4 regions of the Micromonospora sp. S-DT3-3-22 genome follow, and region 1 is predicted to be linked to each of the others. Evidence: riboswitches for the same ligand, from Rfam matches in the RefSeq annotation. Region 1 holds a riboswitch; each other region holds the start of a gene.
The links. A riboswitch is a leader RNA that binds a small molecule or an ion and turns the genes downstream of it on or off. The one in region 1 is predicted to bind cobalamin.
Positions count from the first base shown of each region.

Region 2: it holds a riboswitch for cobalamin, as region 1 does, so the genes downstream of both, cobN (cobaltochelatase subunit CobN) here and metE (5-methyltetrahydropteroyltriglutamate--homocysteine S-methyltransferase) in region 1, are expected to answer to the same signal.
Region 3: it holds a riboswitch for cobalamin, as region 1 does, so the genes downstream of both, H1A17_RS11130 (ribonucleoside-diphosphate reductase subunit alpha) here and metE (5-methyltetrahydropteroyltriglutamate--homocysteine S-methyltransferase) in region 1, are expected to answer to the same signal.
Region 4: it holds a riboswitch for cobalamin, as region 1 does, so the genes downstream of both, bluB (5,6-dimethylbenzimidazole synthase) here and metE (5-methyltetrahydropteroyltriglutamate--homocysteine S-methyltransferase) in region 1, are expected to answer to the same signal.

Region 1 is NZ_JACGMO010000129.1:14,898-22,188, reverse strand. Features, by position in the region: gene metE (5-methyltetrahydropteroyltriglutamate--homocysteine S-methyltransferase) at 674-2,911, opposite strand; cobalamin riboswitch at 3,025-3,236, opposite strand; gene H1A17_RS28150 (HNH endonuclease family protein) at 3,604-4,209, shown strand; gene H1A17_RS28145 (hypothetical protein) at 4,532-4,897, opposite strand; gene H1A17_RS28140 (extracellular solute-binding protein) at 4,923-6,137, opposite strand; gene H1A17_RS28135 (hypothetical protein) at 6,400-7,164, opposite strand.
Region 2 is NZ_JACGMO010000133.1:12,709-19,999, forward strand. Features, by position in the region: gene H1A17_RS28525 (MFS transporter) at 1-457, shown strand, start outside; gene H1A17_RS28530 (aldo/keto reductase) at 531-1,430, shown strand; gene H1A17_RS28535 (hypothetical protein) at 1,522-1,857, shown strand; cobalamin riboswitch at 2,691-2,820, shown strand; gene cobN (cobaltochelatase subunit CobN) at 3,130-6,861, shown strand; partial or broken gene H1A17_RS28545 (ATP-binding protein) at 6,909-7,291, shown strand, end outside.
Region 3 is NZ_JACGMO010000028.1:36,185-43,475, forward strand. Features, by position in the region: gene H1A17_RS11125 (ribonucleotide-diphosphate reductase subunit beta) at 1-445, opposite strand, end outside; gene H1A17_RS11130 (ribonucleoside-diphosphate reductase subunit alpha) at 499-2,874, opposite strand; cobalamin riboswitch at 2,994-3,207, opposite strand; gene H1A17_RS11135 (helix-turn-helix transcriptional regulator) at 3,236-4,123, opposite strand; gene H1A17_RS11140 (oxidoreductase) at 4,251-5,153, shown strand; gene H1A17_RS11145 (hypothetical protein) at 5,209-5,928, shown strand; gene H1A17_RS11150 (TetR/AcrR family transcriptional regulator) at 5,984-6,577, opposite strand; gene H1A17_RS11155 (PEP/pyruvate-binding domain-containing protein) at 6,585-7,291, opposite strand, start outside.
Region 4 is NZ_JACGMO010000012.1:15,329-22,619, forward strand. Features, by position in the region: gene H1A17_RS05265 (TetR/AcrR family transcriptional regulator) at 1-442, opposite strand, end outside; gene H1A17_RS05270 (SDR family oxidoreductase) at 524-1,414, shown strand; cobalamin riboswitch at 1,515-1,715, shown strand; gene bluB (5,6-dimethylbenzimidazole synthase) at 1,752-2,396, shown strand; gene H1A17_RS05280 (hypothetical protein) at 2,470-2,814, shown strand; gene H1A17_RS05285 (hypothetical protein) at 2,947-3,510, shown strand; gene H1A17_RS05290 (hypothetical protein) at 3,729-4,172, shown strand; gene H1A17_RS05295 (TetR/AcrR family transcriptional regulator) at 4,272-4,871, opposite strand; gene H1A17_RS05300 (hypothetical protein) at 4,974-6,044, shown strand; gene H1A17_RS05305 (methyltransferase) at 6,192-7,100, shown strand; gene H1A17_RS05310 (cell wall metabolism sensor histidine kinase WalK) at 7,119-7,291, opposite strand, start outside.

The DNA.
Region 1 (7,291 bases):
GCGGACGGACCCGGGTCCGGTCGCACCGCACCCCGCCCTCGGCGGCGCGGGTGCGGCCAAAGGTGACGGGTGCGCCGAACGCGGCCCGCCGGGCGGCCCGCCGCAGTCCGGCCAGCACCGCCGGGCCGGCCAGCACGACCGCCACCGCCGTCGTGATCGCCCGCCCGGTGTCCCAGCCGAACGTCGAGGTGACGGCCGTGGACGGCGACCTCCTGAGGGCGGGTCGACCATCGGCGACAGCACGACATCCGGTGCTGCGTGCGACCGCACCGCCCCTGCCGAGTTCTTGCGACTCAGCAGAAGGAGACTCCGGTGCAAGCGTCACCAGCGCAAGGGCCCCATCGGTCATCCTCCGGTGCCGCGACTGCGGGCATCATCGAGGAACCAGCCGAGCGGGCCGGGTAGACGCCCTGAACAAACTGCTCAGCGACATCCGGCAGATCCTCGACGCCACGCAGAGCTGCTGCGCGGCCCGGCGTGACGCCGACAGACGGATCAGGGACCTGACAGACACCCAACGGACCTGACAACCGTCGACCGTTTCCGGACCGACACCGCGCCACGCACTCCGATGATCTCCCGAGCCGCTCGATCTTGCCGGCGGACCGGAGAGGCCGGTCTACTCGACGCGCTGTTCCGGGCGGATCCCGCAGGTCCGCCCGGAACAGTCCGATCAGCTCCCGCGGACCTCGGCTGCAGCGGCGACGAGGTGTCGGAGGGACGCCTCGACCTCGGGATAAGTGCGGGTCTTCAGGCCGCAGTCCGGGTTGACCCACAGCCGTCGGGCGGGCACGGCCGCAACGGCCCGACGGAGCGCGTCGACCACCTCGTGGTGGGGTGGGATGCGGGGCGAGTGGATGTCCCACACCCCGGGGCCGACGCCCCGGCGGTAGCCGATCGCGGCAAGGTCGTCGAGGATCTCCATCTTCGAACGCGACGCCTCGATGCTGGTGACGTCGGCGTCGAGCGCGTCGATGGCGGTGATCACCTCACCGAACTCGCTGTAGCACAGGTGGGTGTGGATCTGGGTGTCGTCCGCGACGCCGCCGGTGGCGAGGCGGAACGCGCCGACCGCCCAGTCCAGGTACGCCTTCTGGTCGGCCCGACGCAGCGGCAGGGTCTCCCGCAGGGCAGGCTCGTCGACCTGGATGATCCGGATGCCGGCGGCCTCCAGATCGCGGCACTCGTCGCGCAGCGCGAGTGCCACCTGGTCGGCGGTGTCGGCCAGGGGCTGGTCGGTGCGGACGAACGACCAGGCCAGGATGGTGACCGGGCCGGTGAGCATGCCCTTGACCGGACGGTCGGTCAGCGACTGGGCGTAGGTGGACCACGCGACGGTCATCGGTGCCCGGCGGGCCACGTCGCCGTGGATGATCGGCGGGCGGACGCAACGGGACCCGTAGGACTGCACCCAGCCGTGCGTGGTGGCGGCGAAACCGTCGAGTTGTTCGCCGAAGTACTGGACCATGTCGTTGCGTTCCGGCTCACCGTGCACCAGCACGTCCAGGCCCAGCCGTTCCTGCAACCGGATGACCTGCTCCACCTCGGCGCGTATCCGCTGCGTGTAGCCGGCGTCGTCGAGAGTGCCGGCGCGGTGCGCGGCGCGGGCCCGGCGCAGCTCGGCGGTCTGCGGGAACGAACCGATCGTGGTGGTCGGCAGGTCCGGTAGCGCCAGCCGTTCCTGCTGGCGGGCGGCCCGCCCGGCGTAGTCGCCACGGTGCCGGTCGGCAGGGCGCAACGCCGCCAACCGGCCGCGCACGTCGTCGTGCCGCCACGCCGGCGGGGTGGGCGGCAGCGGGGCGGGCAGGCTGGTGGTGCCGTCGCGTAGCGCCCGCCCGAGCAGGACCACCTCGTCGACCTTCTGCCGGGCGAACGCGAGCCGCGCGGACAACTCCGGGTCGAGGTGGGTCTCGGCCGACAGATCGACCGGCACGTGTAGCAGCGAACAGGAGGTGGACACCGCCACGTGGTCGGCCAGTCCGGCGACCGTGGCACCGGCGGCGACGGCCGCCCGCAGATCCGTGCGCCAGATGTTGCGCCCGTCGACCAGGCCGGCGACGACGGTCGTGCCGCGCAGGGGACCGGCGGCGGCGAGCCGGTGCAGGTTGCCCGGGCCGGCGACCAGGTCCAGGCCGATCGCCTCGACCGGGGTGTCCAGCAGGGCCGGCAGGGCGTCGCCGAGGTCACCGAAGTAGGTGGCGACGAAGATCCGGGGACGGTGTGGCAGTTCCCCGAGACGTCGGTAGGCGTGCCGCAGGCCGTCGATCTCGGCCGTGGTGCGGTCGGCGACGTAGGCGGGTTCGTCCAGTTGGACCCAGGCCACGCCCGCGTCGGCCAGGGTGGTGAGGATCCGGGCGTACGTGTCGACCAGGTCGTCGAGCCGGGCGAACGGATTGTCGCCCTTGGCCAGCAACAGGAAGGTGGCCGGCCCCACCAGCACCGGTCGGGTGGCGATGCCCAGGTCACGTGCCTGCGCGTACTCGCTCAGCGCCTTCGTCGGATCCGCCGCGAACACGGTGTCGGGCTCGATCTCCGGCACCAGGTAGTGGTAGTTGGTGTCGAACCACTTGGTGAGTTCCAGCGCTGGTGCGGCATCGACACCACGGGCCATGGCGAAGTAGGTGTCGAGTCGACCGAGGCCGAGCCGGGCGAACCGGCGGGGGACCGCCCCCACCGCGACGGCGGTGTCGAGCACGTGGTCGTAGTAGGAGAACGTGTTGGACGGGATCGCATCGAGGCGGGCGTCGCGCAGCGTCCGCCACACCTCGGCCCGCAGCCCGACGGCCACGGCCTCCAACTCGGTGGCGTCCAGCGTGCCGGCCCAGTACGCCTCGACGGCCTTCTTCCACTCGCGGTGGGCGCCGATACGGGGATAGCCGAGCACGGTGCTCTGCCCGAATGAGGTGGTCACAGATGGTCCTTCCCTCGCGGTGTCCGACGACCACCCGAGAGGAAGACGGATACGCCACGGCGTAACCGGCATTCCGCCCTGGCCCTCCCGAGAGGCCGCCGACGGCGCGCACCGGCGGCACGCGCAGCGCTGGCAGGTCTTCGGACTCGTGGGCGTCGTACCCAGACCTACTGGCCGTCGCTTCCCAGACCTTGCGGTCCAGTGCTTCGTTGACGGCGGTCGTTCCCACTCACCGCTGCGGGGCAGTCCCGGTCTTCCACCGGGTTCCCTCTTACGACGTCTCACCCGCGCACGGGAGAGACGAACCAGCACCGCCCGCGATCCTACGGGCACCACGACGATGCCTCGGCCCGGGGTGCGGATCAGAAGGTCAGGAGTTCGACTCTGCTGGGACAGGGGCGTTCGGTTTGCCGTCCAGTACGCAGTTCCGCATTGCGCTTCCGTGCATCACTGCTCAGGAGCGGGTTCGGGGCGACGCCCGGGAAGTCGGCCCGACGCCGAGTGACTCCCGACTCAGGTCGGGCCCTCCGGGCGGATCTTCACGCGGATGCCATCCTGCTGTCACCTTCCATCGAGGATGATGATTGCATCTGTCGTCGATGGTGACCGGGAGGCGTGGCATGTCAGGACCGACCACGAAGACGTCCGGGCCGGCCCGGCCCCGGGTGCGTGCCGTGACCTTGGCACTAGCCATGCTCGTCGGCGCGGCCCTCTCGGCGGGCATCGGGGGGACGGCGTCGGCGACGCCGTCGGGGATCCCGTCGAAGGCGACCGCGCAGGCGCAGCTCAATGCCCTCACCGTCGCCGCCGAGGGTTCCACCAGCGGCTACTCCCGGGACCTGTTCCCGCACTGGATCACCATCAGCGGCAGCTGCGACACCCGCGAGCAGATCCTCAAACGCGACGGCACGTCGGTCGTGGTCAACTCCTCCTGCCAGGCCACATCGGGCCGCTGGTACAGCCCGTACGACGGGGCGACCTGGACCGCCGCGTCCGACGTCGACATCGACCACGTGGTCCCCCTGGCCGAGGCGTGGCGCTCCGGGGCGAGTTCCTGGACGACCAGCCGCCGGCAGAGCTTCGCCAACGACCTGTCCGGCCCGCAACTGATCGCGGTGACCGACAACGTCAACCAGTCCAAGAGCGACCAGGACCCGTCAACATGGCAGCCGCCCCTGTCGGCCTACCGGTGCACCTACAGCAAAATGTGGATCACCGTGAAGTACACCTGGGGCCTACGGCTGCAATCGTCGGAGAAGTCCGCCCTACAGACCATGCTCAACACCTGCTCCTCCTGACCGCCCGCCCGATCAGCGGCTGCGTCGGGCACCGCACCGGGTGACCGGAGCGGCAACGTGCAGGGGGGCCGGCAGTCCCGCCGAGGGCTTCGGGGAAGCCGCTCACCGTGGCGACACCTCGACCTGACCAGGACCCGCAGCACCCCGCCACCCCGATGTCCTAGGACGCTTTAGGAGTGCCGCTCCTCAGCGGCCAGGCCACCGCCTGCCTGACGGACATCGTCACCGCGTACCTGGTGCACGGGCACCTGCCGAAGCACGACACGGCCTGCCAACAGCGCCGCTGGCGCGTCCCTCCGGTAACTGCCGACACGACAGCCGTTCACCGACCGGGCGGCTGACCGGTGGTGCCGCCCGCGGCCTCCGGCTCCGCGGTGTCCCGCGCCGGGCCGGCCGCGGCGTCCGGACTCGCGGCGGTCTGCAACTGGTACGACCGGTAGGTCAGCCAGAGCGCGACCAGCCCGGCGACGGCTGCCGCCACACTGGCGATCTGGTCGGCCAGGTCCGGGCCGAGCGCCAACACCCCGACGACGATGACCAGGACCGCCAGCCCGCCGAGCGCCACCGTGCGGACCTGCTGCCTGGCCAGGTGTGCCGTCCAACGGCGCGGAATCACCCTGATCACCAACTCCGCCAGGATGATCCCGGCCATCACCAGGATCGGCACCTGCCACGGCTCGACCTTCACGGACCCTCCTCCACCCGGTCTCCGGTCATGCGAGCGCCGCCTTCATGGCGGCGATGAACTCCGAGGTCAGGTCGGACTCACCGCGGAGCATCCGGGCGACGTGGTCGACGAAGACCTCGGCGAACGCGCGGTATCCCGGGTGCATCGGCCGGGGCCGGGCATTCTCCACCGCACCACGTAGTGCTTCCAGGTGCGGGATGACCGCCTGGAGGTTCCTGTCGTTGTAGGCCTCGGCCAGGGTCGGGGCGAAGCCGTGCCCGGCGAGGACCTTCTGGGCTGCGGTGCCGGTCATGAAGTTGATGAACCGGAGGGCCTGGTCGGGGTGGGGACAGGCACGCGCCATGGCGAGGCTCTGGCCGCCGAGCACCCCGGACGTCAGCGGGTACACCTTGATCTTCCCGGCCAGCAGGTCAGGGTCCTTACGCTGCTGGAGTTCGCGGTACTTCACCGGCCAGTTGCGCATGAACGTCGGCCGGCCCTCCACGAACGTGTCCAGGCTGGCGTTCTCGTCGCTGGAGCGATTGACCTTCCCGGCCACGATGGCCGCCTGCAACGGTTGCAGCGCTCTCTGCCAGGGTTTCAGCTCGAACAGGATCTCACCGGTCGCGCTGAGCAGGTCAGTGTTCACCGACAGCGCGTGCTCCAGGATGTTGACCAGGAAACCCTCGTTGTAGTTGGACGAGTTGGGGCGCAGTTGGCCGACGAACGAGCCCTTGTCGGCAAGGGTGCCGAGGACCGTCGACAAGTTCACCACATCGGGCTGCTCGGTCCCGGGGTCGCGCCAGAACAGCATGCCGACATCGGTGTTGAGCGGCGCGGCCCAGTAGCTGTTCGGGGTGTCGTCGACCTGGTGGAGATCCCTCACCGACGTCAGGAAGTTCGGGTCGGTCAACCGGATCGGGGTGATCAGCTTCTGCGCGGCGAACTCGGGGATGTCGACGACGTCCAGGTTGAGGATGTCGGCACTGCCATTGCGGGCCGCCGTCAACAGCCTCGTGCGTTCATCGCCTGATCCACCCTCGACCTCGTCGGTGAACCGGGCCGGGGTATCGGGGTTGGCCTGGTTCCACATGTCCATCAGCAGCTTCCGTGCCCCGGTGGGGTCGGCCCCGGTGGCGAGTCGAAGCTCCACCGGTGGCGGGCGGTGTCCGCCCGGCAGCAGGTAGACCGCCGAAGCGCTCACTGCGCCGCAGGTCAGCACCCCGCTGAGAAAGGAGCGCCGCGAGTACTGCTCGGGCATGGTGCGGACTCCTTCGATCCGGGCCGGTCACACGTACGCAACGAGTCATTCATCACGTTACGCTTTGGCGCTGATAAATGCCGGGCCGGGCGGGAGCGGTCGGCGAAGCTCGTACTGTCGGAAACCGGATCGAGCGGCAGGGACGGCATCGGTGACCCCATGTGCCGACGCAATTATCGGCACTGGGATATGCGGCGACGAGGCGGCGTTGTCGCACCGCTGGATCGGCGGGACACGTCACGCCACGTCGACCGGCCACCTTCTACCCGGCGCCCCACCAGGCCAGCAGACGCCGCGCGAAGGCGCGGGTCTCGACGTCGCCGACGGTCATCCCGAAGTGGCCGCGGATCTCAGCCGCCAGGTACCCGCTGAGATCTCCCGCGCCGGCACCGGCGGACAGCCTCGACAGCAGCGGTGCGATCAGGCAGTCGTACTCGTCGACGTTCGCCCGCGGGTCGTGGACGCCGATGAAATCCCAGGCGTTGAGCAGCCGGCGAAGGCCGGCCGTGCGCTGTGCTGCGCTGCCGTGGGCGAGGCTCGTGAGGTCACCCCCCGGCGAGGCCGGCACGCGGGACAGGTGGTCACGGCACAGCAGACGGACCGAATTCGCCAGTTCCCGGTTGCCACGTTCCCCGTCCTGATCCCACTCGTCGGCGAGCACGTGCAGGTCCGTGAACGGACTGTGTCGGATCTCGTCGAGATCCCCACGCTCGCAGACGAAGGCGGAAACACGCTCGCTGACGGTGCGTTCGTCGATCGCACCGTCGACCAGCCGTTGCGCCAGCGTGGCCAGCCAGGTGTCCGCGGCCTCCGCCGCGGACGGAACGCGTACGCCCATCTCGTCGAGGGCGGCGGGGAGCAGCTCGCCGATCAGTCGGGTGTCGGTGCCGTCGAGCCCGGCAAGTTCCCGCAGGGCCGGCCCGTCGTGCCCGTCGGCGAGCCAGTCCGCCGCGTACCAGGGCATCCGCTCGACGACCATGCGGCCCAGCACGTACTCGGCGGCAACCAGGTCCGGCGGCCTGCTCACCGGCCGGTCGCTGTTCCCGCTCGACCGTGCGGACCGGCGTGAGTGTCGCTCTGCCATGCCCTATATCCCCTCCGAGCCGACACGTCGACCGCTCATGCCACATACGGTGCCAGTGCTGACCATCCCT
Region 2 (7,291 bases), on a different contig from region 1:
CGTCTTCGGGGTCTTCGTCGCCGGCATGACCATCGGCCGGACCGCCGGCACCGTGGCCATCGACCGCTGGGGCCGGGTGCCGGTGCTGATCGGCACGATCCTGCTGGCCGCCGCCGGCTCCCTGCTGGCGGTGCTGGCCGGTTCCGGGCCGCTCGCCGTCGTCGGCGTGGTCCTCTGGGGGCTCGGCGCGTCGCTCGGGTTCCCGGTCGGGATGAGCGCCGCCGCCGACGACGAGGAACGCGCCCCCGCCCGGGTCAGCGTCGTCGCGGTGATCGGCTACACGTCGTTCCTGGCCAGCCCGCCGCTGCTCGGCCTGCTCGGCGACCATGTCGGCATCCTGCACGCCCTGCTGGTGGTGCCGGTGCTGCTGATCCCCACCCTGGCGCTGGTGCCGGCGACCCGTCCGCCGGCCGGCACCGGCCCGCAGCACCCCGTCGGCCCGGTACAGGAAAACTAACAGTCGTCGGCCCCCGCCGGTATCGGGTGCGCGGCCGTTCCCCGGGGCCGCCGCCGCTGGCTAGGGTCGCCGCATGCCGACCGAGATCACCGCCGCAGCGGCGGGCCGCTGGACCCTGGGCGACCGCACCGTGCACCGGATGGGCTTCGGCTCAATGCGGATCACCGCCCACCCCGACCGGGAACGGGCGCTGCGCGTCCTGCGCCGGGCCGTCGAGCTGGGGGTCGACCACATCGACACCGCCGCGTTCTACGTCTCACCCGGCGGCACCCTGAAGGTCGGCACCGGCCCCGCCCGGTACGCCACCGAGCTGATCCGCGCCGCGCTCGCCCCGTACCCGGAGGGGTTGGTCGTCGCCACCAAGGTCGGCTTCCGGGCCGACCCGGCCACCGGGATGCACGAGGAGGCCGGCCCGGCGCAGCTGCGCGCCCAGGTGGAGGAGAACCTGCGCCGGCTCGGCCGCGACCACCTCGACCTGGTCAACCTGCGGATCGTCAAACGCCCCGCGCCCGACTCCGTGGCGGAACGCTTCGGCGCGCTGGCCGAACTGCGCGACGCCGGCCTGATCCGGCACCTGGGCCTGTCCAACGTCCGCCTCGACCACCTCGACGAGGCGCAGCGCATCGCCCCGGTGGTCTGCGTGCAGAACAACTACGCCCTGGACAACCGCGGCGACCAGGACGCCCTGCTCCGTGAGTGCGGTGCCCGGGGCATCGCCTACGTGCCGTTCTTCGCGCTTGCCGGGGCCAACCGGGAGGGCGGGGCCCGCACCGACCACGGTGCGGCGGTACGCGCCGTCGCCCGTGCCCACGACGCCACCCCGCAGCAGGTCCGCCTCGCCTGGACGCTGCACCAGGGCCCGCACGTGCTGGCCATCCCCGGCACCGGCGACCCGGCCCACCTGGCCGAGAACGTCGCCGCCGGGACGCTGCGGCTCACCCCCGACGAGCTGGCTGCCCTCGACCGGGCGTGAACAGGCCGCTCAGCCGGCTGTCACCGGGTTCGCAGCGCCCTTCCAGGTGGGGATGCTCCACTGGAGGGACGCCGAGGAGAGGAACGGGCAGATGGGCTGGTTCAGCCGACGGCCCCGGGCTGACGAGGGCATCCCGACCAAGCTCGACCGGGAGGCCACCCGGGACGACCTGACCGCGTTGGCGGACTTCGTGGCCGCCCACCGGGGGGTGGAGTTCTATCTCGAACCCGAGACGACCGCCACCGACACCACCGTGGTGGCGATCGCGCACGACGGGGAGTGGATCCGCCGCCGCACCGGCTCCCCGCGTACGGCGGCGAAGCTGGCCCACCGGCACGCGGTGCCCCTGTACGAGGCGGCGAAGACCGGATACCCGGAGCGGATGCGGGCCTGGAACCGGGCCCATCCCGAGCGCCGCCTCCGCTGATCCCCCCCCAGCGGCGCGTGGGGTACGGCGGAGGCCGTGGGGTGCTGCCCCGGGGTGGGGTGGCTGCGGTGGCGGCTGCGCGCGCCGGGCCGCCGGCCGCCCCGGGGCGGGGGTAGGTCGACGCGGGCCCTTTCGAGCTGATGACGGTGACGGATCGGGGCCGGCCGGGCGGGGACGACCCGGACCGCCCGGCCGGGGCGACCGCAGTGTCGGGCCGGGGCGACCCCAGTGTCGGGCCGGGGCGACCGCAGTGTCGGGCCGGGGTGACCCCAGTGTCGGGCCGGGGCGACCGCAGTGTCGGGCCGGGGTGACCCCAGTGTCGGGGCGGCGCGGCCCGGCGGCACCGGGCCGGGGCAGCCCTGCGGCGTCGGGTAGGTGGCCGACGCTGCCGGCCTGGCCACCGTCCGGTCAGGCCTGACCACGCCGGCCCCGAGTCGGTGACGTCATCAGCTCGACAGCGTGTGACAGAGGTATCCCGACCGCCCGTGGCCGGCCAGCCACCGGCAACGGGCCGTCCGGCAACGGGCGGCCTGGGGGACGACCCGCCCGGGGACGGCACACCCGGGTCGGCTCCGCGGCGGTCGGTGGGCGGGACGGGACCGTCGGCGGGCACCTGAGGAGGGCCCGGCGTGTCCGACGCAGGGCGGTTCGGGTCGGCCGTCGGGACGGGGCGGGCCGATCCGTGGGATGCGGGGAGCGGGTGCCGACCCCGCTGGACGACGAGAGCCGCCGCCGGCCTGGCCACGGGGGTCGATCGGTGCCGCCGTGGGGGCGGTGGCCGCCGTTGACCTCGGGGTGAGGAGTGTGGCAGCATTCGCGGCCTGACGGCAGTGAAGGAAGTCGGTGCGATTCCGACGCGGTCCCGCCACTGTCACCGGGGAGCGATCCCCCCTCGTGGGTCACGACCGTGCGTGCACGGTTGGAAGGCCGGGGGTGAGCATCGATCCGGAAGCCAGGATACTTCGGCCGTCGGAGAACCCCAGGGCGTGGACACCCGAGGAGGACCCGATGACGCGCAGCGTCACTGCCGACCCGATGACGGTCGGTGATTCCCGCAGCACCGTCGAGCCCGCGCCGCCGCGTGCTCCCACCCCTCCCACCGCCGCCGGTCGTCGCCGGGGCGGTCGGCCTGCCACGTACCGCTGACGGCCGGTCCGGGTGCCCCGTCGTCGGCGGGGCGCGTCGGACCTCCGCCGCCGCTGACCGGCGTCCCTCCCGCCCCGCTCGGCCCGGCCCTGCGGCCGAGCCGGACGTCACTCTCCGGAGCTGCACGTGCGCATCCTGCTGCTGTCCACCGCCGACACCGATCTGCTCGCCGCCCGCACCAGCGCCGCCGACTACCGCCTCGCCAACCCCACCCGGGTCGACGTGGCCGCCGTACCGGCCCTGCTCGACGGGGTCGACCTGGCCGTCGTACGGCTGCTCGGCGGGCGGCAGGCGTGGCCGGACGGCCTCGCGGCGGTGCTCGGCTCCGGCGTCCCCACGATCGTGCTCGGCGGCGAGGCGGTGCCCGACGCGGAGCTGATGGCGGCCTCCACGGTGGCCTCCGGGGTGGCCACCGAAGCGCTGTCCTACCTGGTGGAGGGGGGCGCGGAGAACCTCGCCCAGCTCGCCCGGTTCCTCTCCGACACGGTCCTGCTCACCGGTGAGGGCTTCGACCCGCCCACCCCCACCCCGCCGTACGGCATCCTCGACCACCGCCGCCCGACCGCCCCGGGCGACCCCGCCGACCCGGCCGATCCGGCGGCCGGGACGGACGGGCTGCGGGGGGACGGCGGGCGGCCGACGGTGGGGATCGTGTTCTACCGGGCGCACGCGTTGGCCGGCAACACCGACTTCGTGCGGACCCTGGCCGACGCGGTCGACGCGGCCGGCGGCGAGCCGCTGCCGATCTTCTGCGGCTCGCTGCGCGGGCTCACCCCCGGCGACGGGCCGCTGGACCTCTTCGCCCGCTGCGACGCGCTCGTCGTGACCGTCCTCGCCGCCGGGGGGACGGTCGCCGCCGACGCCTCCGGCGGAGGCGACGAGGACGCCTGGGACGTCGGCGCGCTCGCCGCCCTCGACGTTCCGGTGATCCAGGCGCTCTGCCTGACCAGCACCCGGGAACAGTGGGCGGCCAGCGACGCCGGGCTGTCCCCGCTGGACGCGGCGATGCAGGTGGCCATCCCCGAGTTCGACGGCCGGATCGTCACCGTGCCGTTCTCGTTCAAACGGATCGACGCCGACGGGCTGTCGGTCTACGCCGCCGACGCCGAGCGGGCCGCCCGGGTCGCCGGGATCGCCGTCCGGCAGGCCCGGCTGCGGCACCTGCCCAACGCCGACAAGCGGGTGGCGATCGTGCTCAGCTCCTACCCGACGAAGCACTCCCGGGTCGGCAACGCCGTCGGCCTGGACACCCCCGCCTCGGCTGTCCGCCTGCTCGCCGCCCTCGCCGAAGCCGGATACCACCTCGGCGACGCGCCACCACCCACCGACGGGGACGCGCTGATCCACGCGTTGATCGCCGCCGGGGGCCACGACGTCGAATGGCTCACCCCGGAACAGTTGGCCGCCGCCGAGGCCCGGGTGCCGGGGGAGACCTACCGGCGTTGGTTCGACCAGGTGCCGGTCGACCTGCGGGACCGGATGCGGGAACACTGGGGTGAGCCACCCGGCCAGCTCTACACCGACGACGGTGACATCGTCCTGGCCGGGCTGCGGTTCGGCAACGTCACCCTGCTGATCCAGCCGCCGCGCGGCTTCGGCGAGAACCCGATCGCCATCTACCACGACCCCGACCTGCCGCCCAGCCACCACTACCTGGCCGCCTACCGGTGGCTGGCCGCGCCGGTCGCCGACGGCGGCTTCGGCGCGGACGCGGTGGTGCACCTCGGCAAGCACGGCACCCTGGAGTGGCTGCCCGGCAAGGGCCTCGGCCTGGCCGCCGACTGCGCCCCCGACGCCGTCCTCGGTGACCTGCCGCTGGTCTACCCGTTCATCGTCAACGATCCCGGCGAGGGCACCCAGGCCAAGCGGCGGGCGCACGCCGTCGTGGTCGACCACCTGGTGCCCCCGATGGCCCGCGCCGAGACCTACGGCGAGCTGGCGAAACTCGAACAACTGCTGGACGAGTACGCCACCGTGCAGGCGCTCGACCCGGCGAAGGTGCCGGTGGTCCGGGGGCAGATCTGGGAACTGGTGCGCGCCGCCGAACTCCACCACGACCTGCACACCGAGGCGATGCCCGCCGCCGACGACTTCGACGACTTCGTGCTGCACCTCGACGGCTACCTGTGCGAGGTCAAGGACGTGCAGATCCGCGACGGGCTGCACGTCCTGGCCGGGGTGCCCACCGGTGAGGCCCGGGTCAACCTCGTCCTGGCCGTGCTGCGCGCCCCGCAGGTGTGGGGCGGCAGCCGTGCCCTGCCCGGCCTGCGGCAGGCCCTCGCCGCCGGCTACGGCCTGGACGAGCAGGCGCTGCTCGCCGAGCCCGGGGCACGGGTGGCGGTGCCGGCGGCGCTGACCGACGTGGTCGACGGGCCGGCGGTCACCGCCGCCGACGCGGTGGACCTGATCGAGGGGCTGGCCCGGCGGCTCGTCCTCGGCATGGAGACCCTCGGCTGGGACGCCGACCGGGCCGACCCGGTGGTCACCGAGGTGACCGGCGGGGCCTGCCCCGACGCCGTCGAGGTGCTGCGGTTCGCCGCCCGCGAGGTGGTGCCCCGGCTGGACCGCACCACCGACGAGATCACCCACACCCTCGGCGCGCTCGCCGGCCGGTTCGTGCCGCCCGGACCGTCCGGGTCGCCCACCCGGGGCCTGGTCAACGTGCTGCCCACCGGCCGCAACTTCTACTCCGTCGACCCGAAGGCGATCCCCAGCCGCAACGCCTGGGACGTCGGGGTCGCGCTGGCCGACTCGCTGCTCGCCCGCTACCTCGCCGACACCGGGGAGTATCCGCGGTCGGTCGGGCTGACGGTGTGGGGCACCAGCGCCATGCGTACCCAGGGCGACGACATCGCCGAGGTGCTGGCCCTGCTCGGCTGCCGGCCGGTGTGGGACGACCGGTCGCGGCGGGTCACCGGCGTCGAGGTGGTGCCGGTGGCCGAACTGGGCCGGCCCCGGGTCGACGTCACGGTCCGTATCTCCGGCTTCTTCCGGGACGCGTTCCCGCACGTCGTCGCCCTTCTCGACGACGCGGTACGGCTGGTCGCCGCCCTCGACGAGCCGGCCGGGGACAACTACCTGCGCGCGCACGTGGCCGCCGACCTCGCCACACACGGCGACGAGCGGCGGGCCACCGCCCGGATCTTCGGCTCGAAACCCGGGGCGTACGGGGCGGGGCTGCTGCCGCTGATCGACGCCCGCAACTGGCGCACCGACGCCGACCTGGCCGAGGTGTACGCCGTCTGGGGCGGCTACGCCTACGGCCGGGGCCTGGACGGGCGGGAGGCTCGGGCCGACATGGAACGCTCCTTCGCCCGGATCGCGGTGGCGGCGAAGAACCAGGACACCCGTGAGCACGACATCGTCGACTCCGACGACTACTTCCAGTACCACGGCGGGATGGTGGCGATGGTGCGGCACCTCACCGGGGCCGCCCCGGCCGCGTACGTGGGCGACTCGGCGATGCCGCACGACGTGCGCACCCGCACCCTCGGTGAGGAGACCCGGCGGGTGTTCCGGGCCCGGGTGGTCAACCCGAAGTGGATCGCGGCGATGCGCCGGCACGGCTACAAGGGTGCGTTCGAGCTGGCCGCCACCGTGGACTACCTGTTCGGCTACGACGCCACCGCCGGGGTCGTCGACGACTGGATGTACGAGCGCCTCGCCGAGGCGTACCTGTTCGACGGGCAGACCCGGGAGTTCCTGGAGCGGTCCAACCCGTGGGCGTTGCGCGGCATCACCGAACGGCTCCTGGAGGCCGCCGAACGTGGCCTGTGGGCCGCCCCCGAGCCCAGCACCCTGGACCGCCTCCGGGAGACGTACCTGGCCACCGAGGGCGACCTGGAGGAACGACAGTGACACCCCCGACCACAGTGGGCGGCTACCCCTTCTCGGCGGTGCTCGGGATGGACGACATGCGGCTGGCGCTGCTGCTCAACGCGGTCAGTCCGGCGATCGGCGGGGTGCTGGTGCGGGGCGAGAAGGGCACCGCCAAGTCCACCGCCGTCCGGGCGCTGGCCGCGCTGCTCCCGCCGGTGGACCGGGTCGCCGGGTGCCGGTTCGGCTGTGACCCGGCCGCCCCCGACCCGACCTGCCCGGACGGCCCGCACCCGGATGCCGCCGGGCACGACGACCCGGCCGCCGCGCCGGTCGAGCGCCGCCCGGCCCGGCTGGTGGAGCTGCCGGTCGGGGCCGCCGAGGACCGGGTGGTCGGCTCGCTCGACCTGGAGAAGGCCCTCGCCGAGGGGGTACGCGCCTTCGAGCCGGGCCTGCTCGCCGCCGCCCACCG
Region 3 (7,291 bases), on a different contig from region 1:
GGGTACGCAGCTCCCGCAGTTCGAATACCGAGTCGATCCAGCGGAAGCAGAACTCGGCCTTGCGCCGGATCGACGGGATGTTCTCGATGGCGGCGAACGCGGCGAACCGTTCCTGCTCGTCGGGCACGTACGTGTCGAGCAGGTTCAGGTAGAACTGCACGTGCACGGCTTCCTCGAACAGCTGCCGCGACAGGTAGAGCCGGCCCTCCGGTGAGTTGACGTGCTGGTAGAGGTTGAGCACCAGGTTGTTGGCGACGATCGTGTCACCGGTGGCGAAGAACGCCACCAGCCGGGACACCAGGTGCCGTTCGGCCGGCGAGAGCCGCTCCAGATCGGCCAGGTCGGAGTGCAGGTCGACCTCCTCCACCGTCCAGGTGTTGCGGATGGCGTCCCGGAACCGGTCGAAGAAGTGCGGGTAGCGCATCGGCCGCAGGGTGAGGTCCATGCCGGGGTCGAGCAGCAGCTGCCGCCCGGCGGTGCGGGGTTCGTCGACGGTGGTCACTGGCACGCCTCGCAGCTCTCGGGGTTCTCCAGGGAGCAGGCGAGCGCCTCGGCGTCGGCCGCGACGACCGGGGCGACGGTGACGGTGGCCTGCTGGATCCGGGTCGCCGGACGCGACCGCAGGTAGTAGGTGGTCTTCAGCCCGGACTTCCAGGCGTGCAGGTACATCGAGGACAGCTTGCCGATGGTAGGCGCGCTGAGGAACAGGTTCAGCGACTGCGACTGGTCGATGTACGGCGCCCGCGCGGCGGCCAGGTCGATCAGCGCCCGCTGCGGCAGCTCCCACGCGGTACGGAACAGCTCCCGCACCTCGGCGGGCAGGTCGACGATCCCCTGCACCGAACCCTCGGCCCGCTTGATCTGGTCGCGGATCTCCGACGTCCACAGCCCGCGCGCCTTCAGCTCCCGCACCAGGTACGTGTTGATCTGGAGGAACTCCCCGGACATGGTCTCCCGCTTGAACAGGTTGGACACCTGCGGCTCGATGCACTCGTAGCAGCCGGCGATCGACGCGATCGTGGCGGTCGGGGCGATCGCCACCAGCAGCGAGTTGCGCAGGCCGTGCGCCGCGATCCGGGTGCGCAGCGCGACCCACCGGTCGACCTGGGTGGGTTCGACCCCCCACAGGTCCGGGTGCAGGTCACCCCGGGCGGCCCGGGTCTCGGCGTACGCCGGGTGCGCGCCGAACCGTTCGGCGAGACCGGTCGACGTCTCCAGGGCGGTCAGGAAGATCTCCTCCTGGACCCGGGTGGACAACTCCCGGGCCCCGGCCGAGTCGAACGGCAGCCGCAGCGCGAACAACGCGTCCTGAAGCCCCATCAGCCCCAGCCCGACGGGCCGCCAGCGCGGGTTCGACACCGCCGCCTGCTCGGCCGGGTAGTAGTTGATGTCGATCACCCGGTCCAGGAACACCACCGCCGTGCGGACCGTCCCGCGCAGCTTGTCCCAGTCGACGCCGTCGTCGGTGAGGTGCGCGCCCAGGTTGACCGACCCGAGGTTGCACACCGCCGTCTCGGTGTCGCTGTTGACCTCCAGGATCTCGGTGCACAGGTTGGACAGGTGGATCGTGTTGCCCGGCACGCCGGTCTGGTTGGACAGCCGGTTCGCCGGGTCCTTGAACGTCATCCACCCGTTGCCGGTCTGCGCCAGGGTGCGCATCATCCGCCCGTACAGGTCCCGGGCCCGCACCGTGCGGACCGCCTTCTTCTCGGCGACCCGGTACGCGGCGTCGAACTCCTCGCCGTACAGGTCGGGCAGCTCCGGGGCGTCCGACGGGTCGATCAGCGACCACTCGCCGTCGGCCTCGACCCGGCGCATGAACTCGTCGGGGATCCAGTTGGCCAGGTTGAGGTTGTGGGTACGCCGGGCCTCCTCGCCGGTGTTGTCCCGCAGCTCCAGGAACTCCTCGATGTCCGGATGCCAGGGTTCCAGGTAGACGCAGGCCGCCCCCTTGCGCCGACCGCCCTGGTTGACCGCCGCCACCCCGGCGTCGAGGGTCTTCAGGAACGGCACGATCCCGTTCGACCTGCCGTTGGTGCCCCGGATCAGCGCGCCCCGGCCGCGCACCCGCGTGAAGGAGATGCCGATGCCGCCGGAGAACTTCGACAGCTTCGCCACCTGGTGGTAGCGCTCGTAGATCGAGTCCAGTTCGTCGCGCGGCGAGTCGACCAGGAAACACGACGACATCTGGGTGTGCCGGGTGCCCGAGTTGAACAACGTCGGGGAACTCGGCAGGTAGGCCAGCGACGACATCAGCCGGTAGAACCCGACCGCCTCGTCGGGCGTGCTGGACAGCCCGCAGGCCACCCGCAGCAGCCAGTACTGCGGCGTCTCCACCACCAGCCGCGACTGCGGGTGCCGCAGCAGGTAACGGTCGGCCACCGTACGCAGCCCGAAGTACTCGAACCGCAGGTCACCGGCCGGGTCGACGGCGTCGTCGAGCTGCCGGGCGTGCCGGGTAACGAACGCGGCGGTGTCGTCGGCGATCAGGCCGAGGCCGTGGGCGTACCGGATGGACTCGCTGAACGAGGTCACCTCCTGCCCGCGTACCTCCTTCTCCACGTACGCGGCCAACAACCGTGCTGCCAGCCGGGAGTACTGCGGTTCCGTGCCGATCAGCTCCGCCGCCGTCTGGATCGACAACTTGTCCAGCTCGGCGGTGGTCGCCCCGTCGTAGAGGCCGCTGATCGTCCTGGTGGCCACCCGCAGCGGGTCGACCTCGTCCAGGTCGGCGGCCCATCGGGCGACGGCCGTGACGATCCGGTTGACGTCCACCGGCTCGGTGTCGCCGTCGCGCTTGCGTACCCGCATCGCCGGCCGGCGTGGCCCCGCGCCGTCGACATCGGACGGTAGGCTCTCCGCTACGTTCGTCATGACCTCTCCTCGCTGTCACCGATGGCCATCGGACGCGGGAGAACGCCAACGGGCGCGGCACGGCGGCCGTCCCGGGTGCTGGCGTCGGTCGTCCCGCGCGACCTCCGACCGCCGCGCGCAGCAGCGCACGGCGCACTGGCAGGTCTTCGGACTCGCGGGCGTGACCGGGTCCGGTCGCCTACTGGCCGTCGCTTCCCAGACCTTACGGTCCAGTGCTCGATGACGGCGGTCGTTCCCACTTACCGCTGCGGGGCAGTCCCGGATTCCCACCGGGTTCCCTGTTGCCTCGACCGGACCACCGGGCCCGGTCGAACCAGCTGCGTGGCACACCATATATGGCGTGGATGGGGGAGAGGCAACACTAGATGTCGCGTCGGCGTGTCGGATAACTCTCATCCGACCGGCCGGTTGCCCGCAGTGACGCCAGCAGCCGCAGCGCGTCGGCGTCGGCGCTGCCCGGCTCGGCGGTGAAGACCAGCATGACCGGGCCGGGGTTGCCGGGCAGCGGGTAGGTGTCCCAGTCCAGGACGATGTCACCGACCTCGGGGACCTGGAAGGTCTTGGTGCCGTTGACCGATCCGCGCACGTCGTGCCGGGACCACAGCCGCCGGAACTCGGCGCTGCGGATGCTCAGCTCGCCGACGACGGCGGTGGCCCGGGGGTGGGTGGGGTCGGTGGCGACGGCGGCGCGCATCATGCCGATGTAGTCCATGGCCTGCCGCTCCCAGGCCGCGCAGCGCCGGGCACCGGTCGCCGCCTCGTCGAACATCAGCAGCAGCATGTTGAGCCGGTCCGGCGGGTAGCCCGCCGGGTCGCCGAGCAGCGCCACCGCCCACGTGTTCCAGGCGAGCAGGTCCAGGTGGCGGCCGAGCACCACCGCCGGGGTGTCCATCACCCGCAGCAGCCGCCGGGTGCTCTCCGGCACCCGCTCCGGGCCGTGGTCGACCCGGGCGGGCAGCGGCCGGCGGGCGGCACGGGCCAGGGTGAACAGGTGCCGGCGTTCCGCGTCGTCGAGGCCGAGCGCGGCGGCGAGCCCGTCCAGCACGTCGTCGGACGGGCGTACCTCCCGGCCCTGCTCCATCCGCTGGTAGTAGTCGGTGCTCAACCCGGCCAGCAGCGCCAGCTCCTCGCGGCGCAGCCCGGTGACCCGGCGTCGCCCGCCCGGCTCCAGGCCGACGTCGCGGGGGTGCAGCCGGCCGCGCCGGGCGCGCAGGAAGTCACCGAGTTCACGGGCGTACGGGTGGGTCATGTCGCCAGTGTGGCGCGGCCCGGACCGGCGCGGGTAGGTCTGCGGGACCTAGGCAACCGGGTACGACCGGTCCCGCCCGGCCGGCCCCTAGCGTCGGCGGTCCCACCCGACCGTCAGGGAGCAGCAGATGACCTGGACCGCCGACCACATCCCCGACCAGCACGGCCGCACCGCCGTCGTGACCGGCGCGAACTCCGGCCTCGGCCTGGTCACCGCCACCGCCCTGGCCCGCCGGGGCGCGCGGGTCGTGCTCGCCGTGCGCGACACCGCCGCCGGCCGGCAGGCCGCCCGTCACATCGGCGGCGACGCCGAGGTACGCGAACTGGACCTCGCCTCCCTCGCCTCGGTACGGGAATTCGCCGCCTCGCTGGCCGCCGACCGTCCGGTGCTCGACCTGCTGGTCAACAACGCCGGTGCGGTGCTGCTCGGCCCGCGCCGGACCAGCGTCGACGGCCACGAGCTGCACCTCGCCACCAACCTGCTGGGGCACTTCGCGCTGACCGGTCTGCTGCTGGGCAATCTGGGTGCGGCGCGGGCGGCCCGGGTGGTCAGCCTCAGCTCGATCACCCACCGCAGCGCGCACCTGGACTTCACCGACCTGATGGGGGAGCGCGGCTACCGGGGTGCCGGCGCGTACGGCCGGTCCAAGCTCGCCACCACCGTCTTCGGCATCGAACTGGACCGCCGGCTGCGCGCCACCGGATCGCCGGTGCTCAGCGTGCTGGCCCATCCCGGTGTCACCCGCACCAACCTGACCCCCCGGGCCTGGTCCCACCAGGGCCGGCGCGGCCGGGTGATCGCCCGGCTCGGCCTGCTGGCCACCCAACCGGTCGAGCAGGGTGCGCTGCCCCAACTGCGCGCCGCCACCGACCCGCAGGTCCACGGCGGCCAGTTCTTCGGCCCGGCCCGGTTCTTCCAGACCCGGGGGCCGGTCACCGAGGTGCGGGCCAGCCGGGAGGCCACCGACCCCGCCGTCGGCCGGCGGCTGTGGACGGCGGCCGAGGAACTGACCGGCGTCCGCTATCTCTGACGCAGGGCCGCACTAGCATGGCTGCGGTCGGTGACGGCGGTGGAGACGAGGCGACATGGGATGGCTCGGGCGGGTGCTGGGCGGCGGGGGCCGGCAGGTCCAGGACGATCCGGTCCGGCAGGCGGCGCTGTCGGCCGAGGTACGGCAGCGCTTCGGCGCGCACCTGGCCGTCCGCCCGGCCGAGCAGGTGGCGGCGATGGTCCGGCTGCTCGACGACGGCGACGGCCTGGCGGTGGCGGCCTCGATCGTCGGTGAGTTCGCCGACGCCGCCCACGCGGACCTGCTGGCCCAGACGGCGGAGCTGTACCGGCGTACCGGCCAGCGGTTCCCGGTGGACCGGCGCAACTACCGGCCGCTGTGGCGCGAGGCGGGTGGCCGGCTGCACTGGCCGCTGTTCGCGCTGCCGGGCGGCCTGCACCCGTACGTGCACGTCGCCGCCGCCACCACTGTCGTCGGCACCCGGGCGGCGCAGTTCGTCCGGGGCACCGACCCCCATCCGCTGCTCGCCCGCCTGTTCGAGGTGCTCGACCTCACCACCTGCGGCTGGGAGTACGGCCGGGTGCGGGTGGACCACGACGGGGCGTCGCTGGTCGGTCGACTGATCTCGACCACCCGGGACGTCCGGGCGGCGATGAAGGAACCTCCGTCGCTGCCGCCGTCGGTGCGGGAACTCATGCGCACCAACCGGACGGTCGACGTCTTCGACCTCACCGGCGACCGGGTGGTCGGCACGATCAACGTGGGCGGCGAGCTGCGGCCGGCCCTGCTCACCTGACGTCGCCGGGGGTGGACGCCGACGGCGTCCACCCCCGGCTGCCGGTCAGCTGCGGTCAGGCGAAGAGCAGGTCCAACTGGTGGTCGAGGACCGCGGTCGCCTGCGCCGGGGTGTACTGCCCGCCGAGCAGGTACACCCCCAGCCCCTCCACCATCGCCAGCAGCCCCGCCGCGGCGTCCGACGCCGCCTCCGCCCGGCCGGCGAGCGGTGCCGGTGGCTGCGGCAGCAGCCCGGCGATGAACTCCACCAGTTGCGCGGTGTCCGGCCGCAGCCCGGGGGCCGCCGCCGGGTGCAGGGCGGTCCAGGAGAGGAACGCCAACGCCACCCGCCCGTCCCCGCGTGCCGCCTCGTCCAGCGGCAGCAACGCCGCCAGCAGGGTGCGCAGCAACAGCCGGGGCTGCGGGTCCGGGCCGAGTGCCGCGACCGCCGCCTCGACCCGGGCCCGGCCCCGGTCACGGACGACGGACAGCGCGAACGCCATCATCTCGTCCTTGGTGGTGAAGTAGTGCTGCACCATGCCGGCGGAGACCCCCGCCTCGGCGGCCACGTGCCGCAGGCTCACCGCCTCCAGACCCCGGTCGGCGGCGACCCGCATGAGCGCGTCCGCGATCAGCGTGCGCCGCTGACGGGGATCGACCTTCCTGGGCATCGGGGGCCTACCGCGCCGTCGTCACGGTGCCGGCCGCACCGTCCACGGTGATCACCTGACCGGTGACGATCCGCGACGTGGCGCCCGGCACGCTGATCACGGCCGGAATGCCGTACTCGCGGGCCACCGTGGGGCCGTGCGCCATGATCGCGCCGGTCTCGGTGACCAGCGCCCCGGCGGTCAGGAACAGTGGCGTCCAGCCCGGGTCGGTGGTGGCGGTCACGAGGATCTCCCCGGGTTCGAGGTGCGCGGTGGCCGGGTCGGTGATCACCCGGGCCGGGCCGGTCACCCTACCCGTCGCCGCCCCCACGCCCCGCAGCAGACCTGCCCCGTCGGCGGGGGCCGGCAGGGTGCTCTCCACGTCGGTCCCGTCGGACAGCAGCGCCACCGGCACCGCCCGGCGGCGCAACTCGCGCCGGTGCGTCGCCCGTCGTCGCGCGACCAGCCCGGCCAGGTCGGCACCGTCGAGGGCCGCCTCGACCTCGTCGAGGGTGAGGAACATGACGTCGTCCGCCGTCGGGAACAGCGTCGCCCCGATGAGCAGCAACTGCTCGCGTACGGTCCGGAGCCGGTACAGCCCGGCGAACTTGCCGGACTCCCGCAGCCCCGCCAGCCGTCGTGCCCGCCGCAGCAGGAAGACCGCGATCCGGCCCCGCACCGGGCGACGTCGGCGGACCCGGGCGGCCAGCTCGTCCAGCGCGGCCCCGGCAGCTG
Region 4 (7,291 bases), on a different contig from region 1:
CGTACCGGCGGGCGTCCTGCTCGCCCACCAGTTCGGCGACGACGGCCAGGAACTCGGTCTGGCTCCGCTGGGCGGCCCGGGCGAGTGCGGTGGGATCGCCGGGCGGGTTGCTGAACATGAGCTGGTAGAGGTGTGGCTGAACGCGGCCGACGTCGATGAGCGCGAGGAGACCGCCGCGGATCTTCTCGGCGGCGGACAGGCCCGGGTCGGCGCGGAGGGCCTGCATGCGGTCGCCGAGCGTGTCCCACGCCCGGGTCCCGACGGCGATCAGCAGGCTCTCCTTGTCGGGGAAGTGCCGGTAGGGCGCTCCGCGGGTCACTCCCGCGCGTGCTCCCACCGCGCGCAGCGTCACCGCGTCGAGGCCACCGGAATCGAGCAGCTCAGCGGCCGATTCGAGCAGCGCGCGGCGGGTGGCGGCGGCTGATTCGGCGCGGCTGGTCACGCGGACGATGCTAGTCCGCTGGTGACGACCAGGTCACTTCCTTCGGTTGACGTTGTCATCTCAATGGCGCAGACTAGAGAGATGACAACGTCAACTGAAACTCGGGAACTCGTGGTCGTGACCGGCGCCTCGACCGGCATGGGTGCGGCCACCGCGCGGGAACTGGCCCGCCGCGGCTTCCACGTCCTCGCCGGCGTACGACGCGACAGCGACGCCACGGCCCTGCGGGCCGACCGCATCGAGCCGGTGATCCTCGACATCACCGACCCCGACCACGTCGCCGCGCTCGCCGCCCGGGTCGGGCGGGACCCGCTGCCGCTGCGGGCGCTGGTCAACAACGCCGGCGTCCCCGGCGCCGGCCCGGTCGAGGTGATGCCGCTGCACGAATGGCGGCGCATCTTCGAGGTGAACCTCTTCGGCCACGTCGCCGTCACCCAGGCCCTGCTTCCCGCCCTGCTGCGCGGCAGGGGACGCGTCGTCAACATCAGCTCCCTCAACGGCAGGATCTCCATGGCCGGCTACGGGCCGTACGCCGCCAGCAAGTTCGCGATGGAGGCGATGAGCGACGCGTTGCGCAACGAACTGGCCCCCCACGGCGTGCAGGTGGTGGTGGTCGAGCCGGGCGGCGTCCAGACCGAGATGTCCCGCGTCGGCCTCGCCGCCCTCGGTCGCCTCGACGACACGATGACCCCCGAGCAGAACGAACGCTACGGCGCCCTGATGCAGGCGATACCCTCCCACGTGGCGGCGTTCACCAGGGCCGGGGTGACCTCCACCGTCGCCGCGAAACGGATCGCCGCGGCGGTGACCGACCGCAGGCCCCGCACCCGCTACACCATCGGCGCGACGGCTGCCTTCCTCATCCGGGCCTCCCGTATCCTCCCCGACCGGACGCTCGACCGGATGACGACCTCCGACCTGCGCAGGCACTACCCGACCGGGAACCGTCGCCGGACGACCGCCAGCCGGTGAACGCCGAGGCCGGCGTCAGCGGCCCACCGTCACCCGGCTGCCGGGCCGTATCCGGCGACCACCTCGGGCACGAGGTACGTGATCCACCGGTAGCATCGGCGGCGGCACGAACGTGCGAGGTGCCCCGCGTGGTGCGGGGAGAATCGGGAAGCCGGTGTGAATCCGGCACGGGCCCGCCGCGGTGACCGGGGAGCGACCGTCCAGGCGCGAGGAGCGCAGCCACTGGCCGTACGGCTGGGAAGGCGGACGGGTCGGCGTTGATCCGGGAGTCCGAAGACCGGCCTCGCGTCGACCGCCCACCCGTCCGGGGTGGGCCGAGCGCAGCGGGAGCCTGCCTGTGGAACTCTACGACGCCATCCACCGCCGCCGGGACGTCCGGGCCGAGTTCACCGGGGAGCCGGTGCCGGCCGGCACCCTGCACCGGATTCTCGACGCCGCGCACGCCGCGCCCAGCGTCGGCTACTCGCAGCCGTGGGATTTCGTCCTGGTCCGGGACCCTGCCGTCCGCCGCCGGTTCCACCGGCACGTGCAGGCCGAGCGGGCGACGTTCGCCGCCACCCTGGACGGTGCCGCGGCCGACCGGTTCGCGCGCATCAAGATCGACGGGGTGCTGGAGTCGACGCTGTCGGTCGTCGTCACGTACGACCCGCGGCGCGGGGGCCCGGCGGTGCTCGGGCGGCACGCCATCGCCGACGCGGGCCTCTACTCCGTCTGCCTGGCCATCCAGAACCTCTGGCTCGCCGCCACCGCCGAGGGGCTGGGCGTCGGGTGGGTGTCCTTCTACCGGGAGTCGTTCCTCGCCGAACTGCTGGGCGTGCCGGCCGGCATCCGGCCGGTGGCCTGGCTCTGCGTCGGGCCGGTCACCCACCTGGCGGCCGTGCCCGACCTGGAACGGCGCGGGTGGCGGCGACGCCGGCCCCTCGCCGAGGCGGTGCACCACGACCGCTGGCTACGACGGGTGCCTGACCGACCGAACAGCTAATTCGGGTACGTCGATGCAACAGTTAGGCTGACGTCGCGCTCAGTCGTTACCCGGCTACGTTGGGAGGAGTTCCATGCGTACCACCGTCACGGCCCTGGCTACATCCGCGCTTGCCGCCCTGGGCCTCGTGGCCGCCGGGGCCACGCCGGCCCTCGCCGCCGCACCGGCGCCCTTCTGCGAGTCCGGCGCTTCGCAGTTCTACTGCGACGGCAGCAGCACCGGCACGACGACCTGGAGCATCACCTGGTACTCCGGCAGTGTCGGCACCTTCACGACCGCCGGGTCGACCCTCTTCGCCGCCTGCCCGGCCAGCAACCTCGGCCACCCCGTGCGGGCCAGCTACAGCTACGTCGACGGCGGCACCACCCAGTACAGCGGCACCACCCAGTTCATCTGCCGCAGCGGCCCCTGGCAGTAGAGCCGTCCCACGTCCGGTGTACGCGTCACCCACGCGTGCGCCGGACCGGCTCGTGCTCCGGCCGCAGCTACTCCGCGCCTGCCGGACCCTCATGCTCGCCATGATCACCGCACGGTGCTGGAATGGGGCCCGATGACAGCCGAGCCGGTCCGCGAGGGGAGGTACGCGCGCATCGAGCGGGAGCGGCGGTTCCTGCTGGCCGGACCGCCGCTGCCGGCATCGGTCACCGCCAGCCGTCGCATCACCGACCGGTACCTGACAGGCACCCGGCTGCGCCTCAGGCGTGCCGAAAGCCCCGCCGACGGATCCCGCGAGTGCAAGCTCACCCAGAAGGTGCCCGCCGCGCGGCCGGGCCACATCCAGGGACTCATCACGAACGTCTACCTGTCCCCGGCCGAGTACGAACTGCTCGCCCGCCTGCCCGCCGCGACGCTGTCCAAGACCCGTCTGAGCGTCCCGCCGCTGGGCATCGACATCTTCGATCCGCCCCTGCACGGTCTGATCCTGGCGGAGGCCGAGTTCACCTCCGACGCGGCGGCACGCTCGTTCCTCCCACCCCCGCAGATCGTCGCCGAGGTCACCGACGACCTCCGGTTCACCGGTGGCTCACTCGTCCATGCCCACCGCGAGGACCTGCTCGGCTGGCTCGCCGACTACGGCATCACGCCAGCCCCTACCACCCCGTGGACCGCCTGAACCCCCTCGACCACCGGCACCGACGACTGCGCAGGTGGTTAATCCGCAGACGGTCCCGTGGGCGGTCGACGGCCGCAATCCGACCGGACGTCGGTCACCGCCGGCTACCGCGCCGAGCGCGGCGGCTACCGCGCCGACTCGGCTCGGTCGGGGAGTGGGGCGAGTCGAGGTGGTAGTTTTCCGCCCCTGTGCTGGGACAGTCGAGAAAGGACGTTCGGGTGACTGACGACCACTCCGGGGCCGGGTCCGCCGTCGAGGTGCCACGGCGACGACGTCGGTGGGTCATCCCGTCGGTGGTGGCCCTCGTGGTGCTCGCCCTGGGTGGCGGTGGTGCGGTGGCGTACCGGCAGCTCGCTGACCGGGAGGATGAGGATCCGGGGGTGACGGCCTGCCGGTCGGCCGGGTTCGTGGTGCGGGCCGCGCAGGGCGAGGTCACCCCTGATGACGAGGTGCGGCGGGTGGGGGAGTTGTTCCAGCGTTCCGCGCACGAGGATCTGCGGTCCGCGGGGGTCTTCGCGGTGGGCACGGTGCAGCGGGCGCAACGGGCGCAGGATCCGCGCGATGCGCCGGAGACGGTGAAGTTGCGGCAGGTCAACCTCGCCGCCGCAGTCCCCAGGTTGATCGCTGCCTGTGCGGAGCACCAGGTCACCGTCAAGGGATAGCCGTGGACGTCGGCGTCGCTGCGGCCTGACGTACGGTCGCGGCGACGCCCGGACCCGACGGGCGGCATCCGGACAGGGTCGGACCCGCTCGTGCCGGACTCACCCTTCCGGGGCGACCTGACCGTTCGAGGTGGGCAGCCCTTCCATCTCGGTCCGCAAGGTCGCTAGTGCGGTGTCGATGATGTCGGCGAGCCGGCGACCGTCGTCGGTGTCGAGCCATGCGGCGACGGACACGTACATCAGGGTTCCCGCCGTCTCGGCGAGCAGGTCGGCCCGCAGCGGGTCGAGGCCGCCGGCGCGGAAGCCGTCCCGCATCACCTGGGCCAGCATCGCGCGCTTGTGCTGGTCGCGTTCGCGCAGCCCCGGGTCGGACGCCACGATGGCGCGCCGCTGCCGCAGGTCGTCCTTGCGGCCTTCGAAGTACGTCTCGGCGAGCGTGCGCAGGCCCGCGACGATGAACGCCAGCGGTTCGTCGGCGGGCGCCGTGGCCATGATCTGCTTGGCGAAGGCGCCGATCTCGGCCTCGTCCGCGAAGAGCACCTCGCGCTTGTCGGCGAAGTGCCGGAAGAACGTGCGCGTCGTCAGGCCGGCCCGCGCGGTGATCGCCGGCACCGTGGTCGCGGCGAAGCCCTGCTCGGCGAAGAGTTCGAGCGCCGCCTGCCGCAGCCGCTCGCGGGCATCCGGTCGCCACCTTGCCATGATCCGAGTGTAGCCGTGATGACATCGCGTGTCGTCGCCGGTATGGTGATGACACGGCGTGTCGTCACTGGGGCGGATGCCGCACCAGGGCGGAGCTGTGCCATGACCGACGTGTGGATCCTCGGCGGCACCGGCCGCAGCGGGCGCGCTATCGCGGCCGAACTGCGCCGACGGAACATCGAGCCGGTGCTGGTCGGCCGGGACGCCGAACGGCTCAAGGCCGCCGCCGGCGGGCTGCCGACGATGGTGGCCGGTTCGGTCCGCGAGACCGTGGCCGCGATCCGCCGGGAACGGCCGGCCGTGGTGGTCAACACCGTCGGACCGTTCATCGAGACGGCCCTGCCCCTGCTGGACGCGTGCCTCCCGACCGGCCACTACCTCGACCTCGCCAACGATCTGGCCTCGGTGTCGGCGGTCCTCGGCCGGCACGGCGAGTTGACGGCAGCGGGGCGCACGGCCGTCACGGGAGCCGGGTTCGGCGTGACCGCCACCGAGAGCGTCGTGGTGAAGCTCTGCCAGGGGCGGCCGACACCCCGGCGGGTCCGGGTCGACATGGTGCCCTCGTTGGCCACCGAGGACGGCGTGGTCGGCGACGCCCTGGCCGCGACGATCGTGGAGGGCATCCCCGGAGTCGAGGGCGGTGGGCGGTTCCAGGGCCGCCGGTACCGCGACGGACGACTCACCCCCGCCCCGCTCGCCGGCGACCCGATGAAACTGGTCCTTCCCGACGGGTCCACGGTGACCACCGCCGGCATGCCGCTCGGCGAGCTGATGGCCGCCCAGCGGGCCAGCGGCGCAGCGGACGTGCTCGCCGCATCGAGCGAGGCCCCGTCCTCCCCGGTGATGCGCGCGGTGCTGCCCGTGGCGACCGCCCTGCTCGCGATCGGCCCGGTGCGCGCCCTCCTGCGGCGACGGCTCGCCACGGTACCGACCAGGGCCCGCCCGAAGCCCCGCGAGCACTCCTGGGGCCACGCCGTCGTGGAATGGCCGGACGGCAGCATCCGCGAGGGCTGGCTGCGGGTCGGCGAGGCCCAGTCCTGGACGGCGACGGTGCCCGCCGAGGTGGTCCGGCGGCTGCTGGACGGTCAGGGGAAGCCGGGCGCGTACACGCCGGCGGCGCTGTTCGGGTCGACCCTCGCCGAGGCGTGCGGCGGCGCGTACCAGGTGCGGTGAACCACTGACGGGTCCCCGTGACCGGGCCAGCCGCCGGTCGCGAGCCGCCGACTCGTCGTGCACGGTCCGACGAGACCGCTCGTCCCGTGTCTGGTTTCATCCGGCGTCGTACTGGCACCGGAGGCGGTCGGTCGTGAGGATGGGGGTGTGAGTTCACCGAAGCCCCTCACCGGCCCCGGGTCCGGGCCGCAGCCGACCGTGGGTGGGCGGGTGGACCCGGCGGGCGGGGAGTCCGGCTTCCCATCACCGCGTCCCGGCGGGTCTGCTCCGGATCGCCGCTATCTGCTCGACAACGCGCGGGTGGAGGCTGGCGAGCGGTTCACCTGGTTGGCTGAGCTGTTCGACGGTGTCACCATGGGGCACGTCGACCGGCTCGGAATACGGGCGGGCTGGCGCTGCTGGGAGGTCGGCGCCGGTGGCCCCGGCATCCCGCAGGCGCTGGCGGCGGCCGTCGGCCCCTCCGGTCACGTGCTGGCCACGGACATCGATCCCGCCTGGTTGGGCCCGCGAGGTGGGTACGAGGTGGTCCGGCACGACATCGGCGCGGATCCGCCGCCGCAGCCGGGGACCTTCGACCTGGTGCACGCCCGGCTCGTGCTCGTCCACGTGCCCGACCGTGCCCGGGCGTTGGCGACGATGGTGGCGGCGTTGCGGCCCGGCGGCTGGCTTCTCGTCGAGGACGCCGACACCGAGTTGCAGCCGCTGGCCTGCCTCGACGAGGTCGGCCCGGCACAGCGGCGCGCCAACCGGCTACGCCGGGCGGTCCGGGAGTTGTTGACCCGCCGGGGCGCGGACCTGCGCTTCGGCCGTACGCTGCCGGGGGCGTTGCGGGCGGCCGGTCTGGTCGGTGTCGGCGCGTCCGGCTGCTTCCCGGTCGGCGGGGTGGCCTGCGACCGGTTGGAGGCGGCGACGGTGCGGATGGTCCGCGCCGAGTTGCTCGCCGCGGGGTTGGCCACCGACGCCGAGATCGACGCGCACCTGGCCGCCGTCGGGGCCGGCGAGCTCGACCTCACCCTCGCGCCACTCATCTCGGCATGGGGACGCCGGCCGGGGTAGTCCCACGGCGGTGCGGGGTCAGGGTCGGTCGGGGAGCGGGGCAGGTCCGTGCGGCGGGTCGGCCTGCCCGGATGCGGCCGGAAGGCGAAGGGTGAACACCGCTCCCGTCCCGGCGGCGCCGGCGACCCCTGCGGTGCCGCCGTGTGACTCGGCGATTTTGCGGACGATGGCGAGCCCGAGACCGCTGCCGC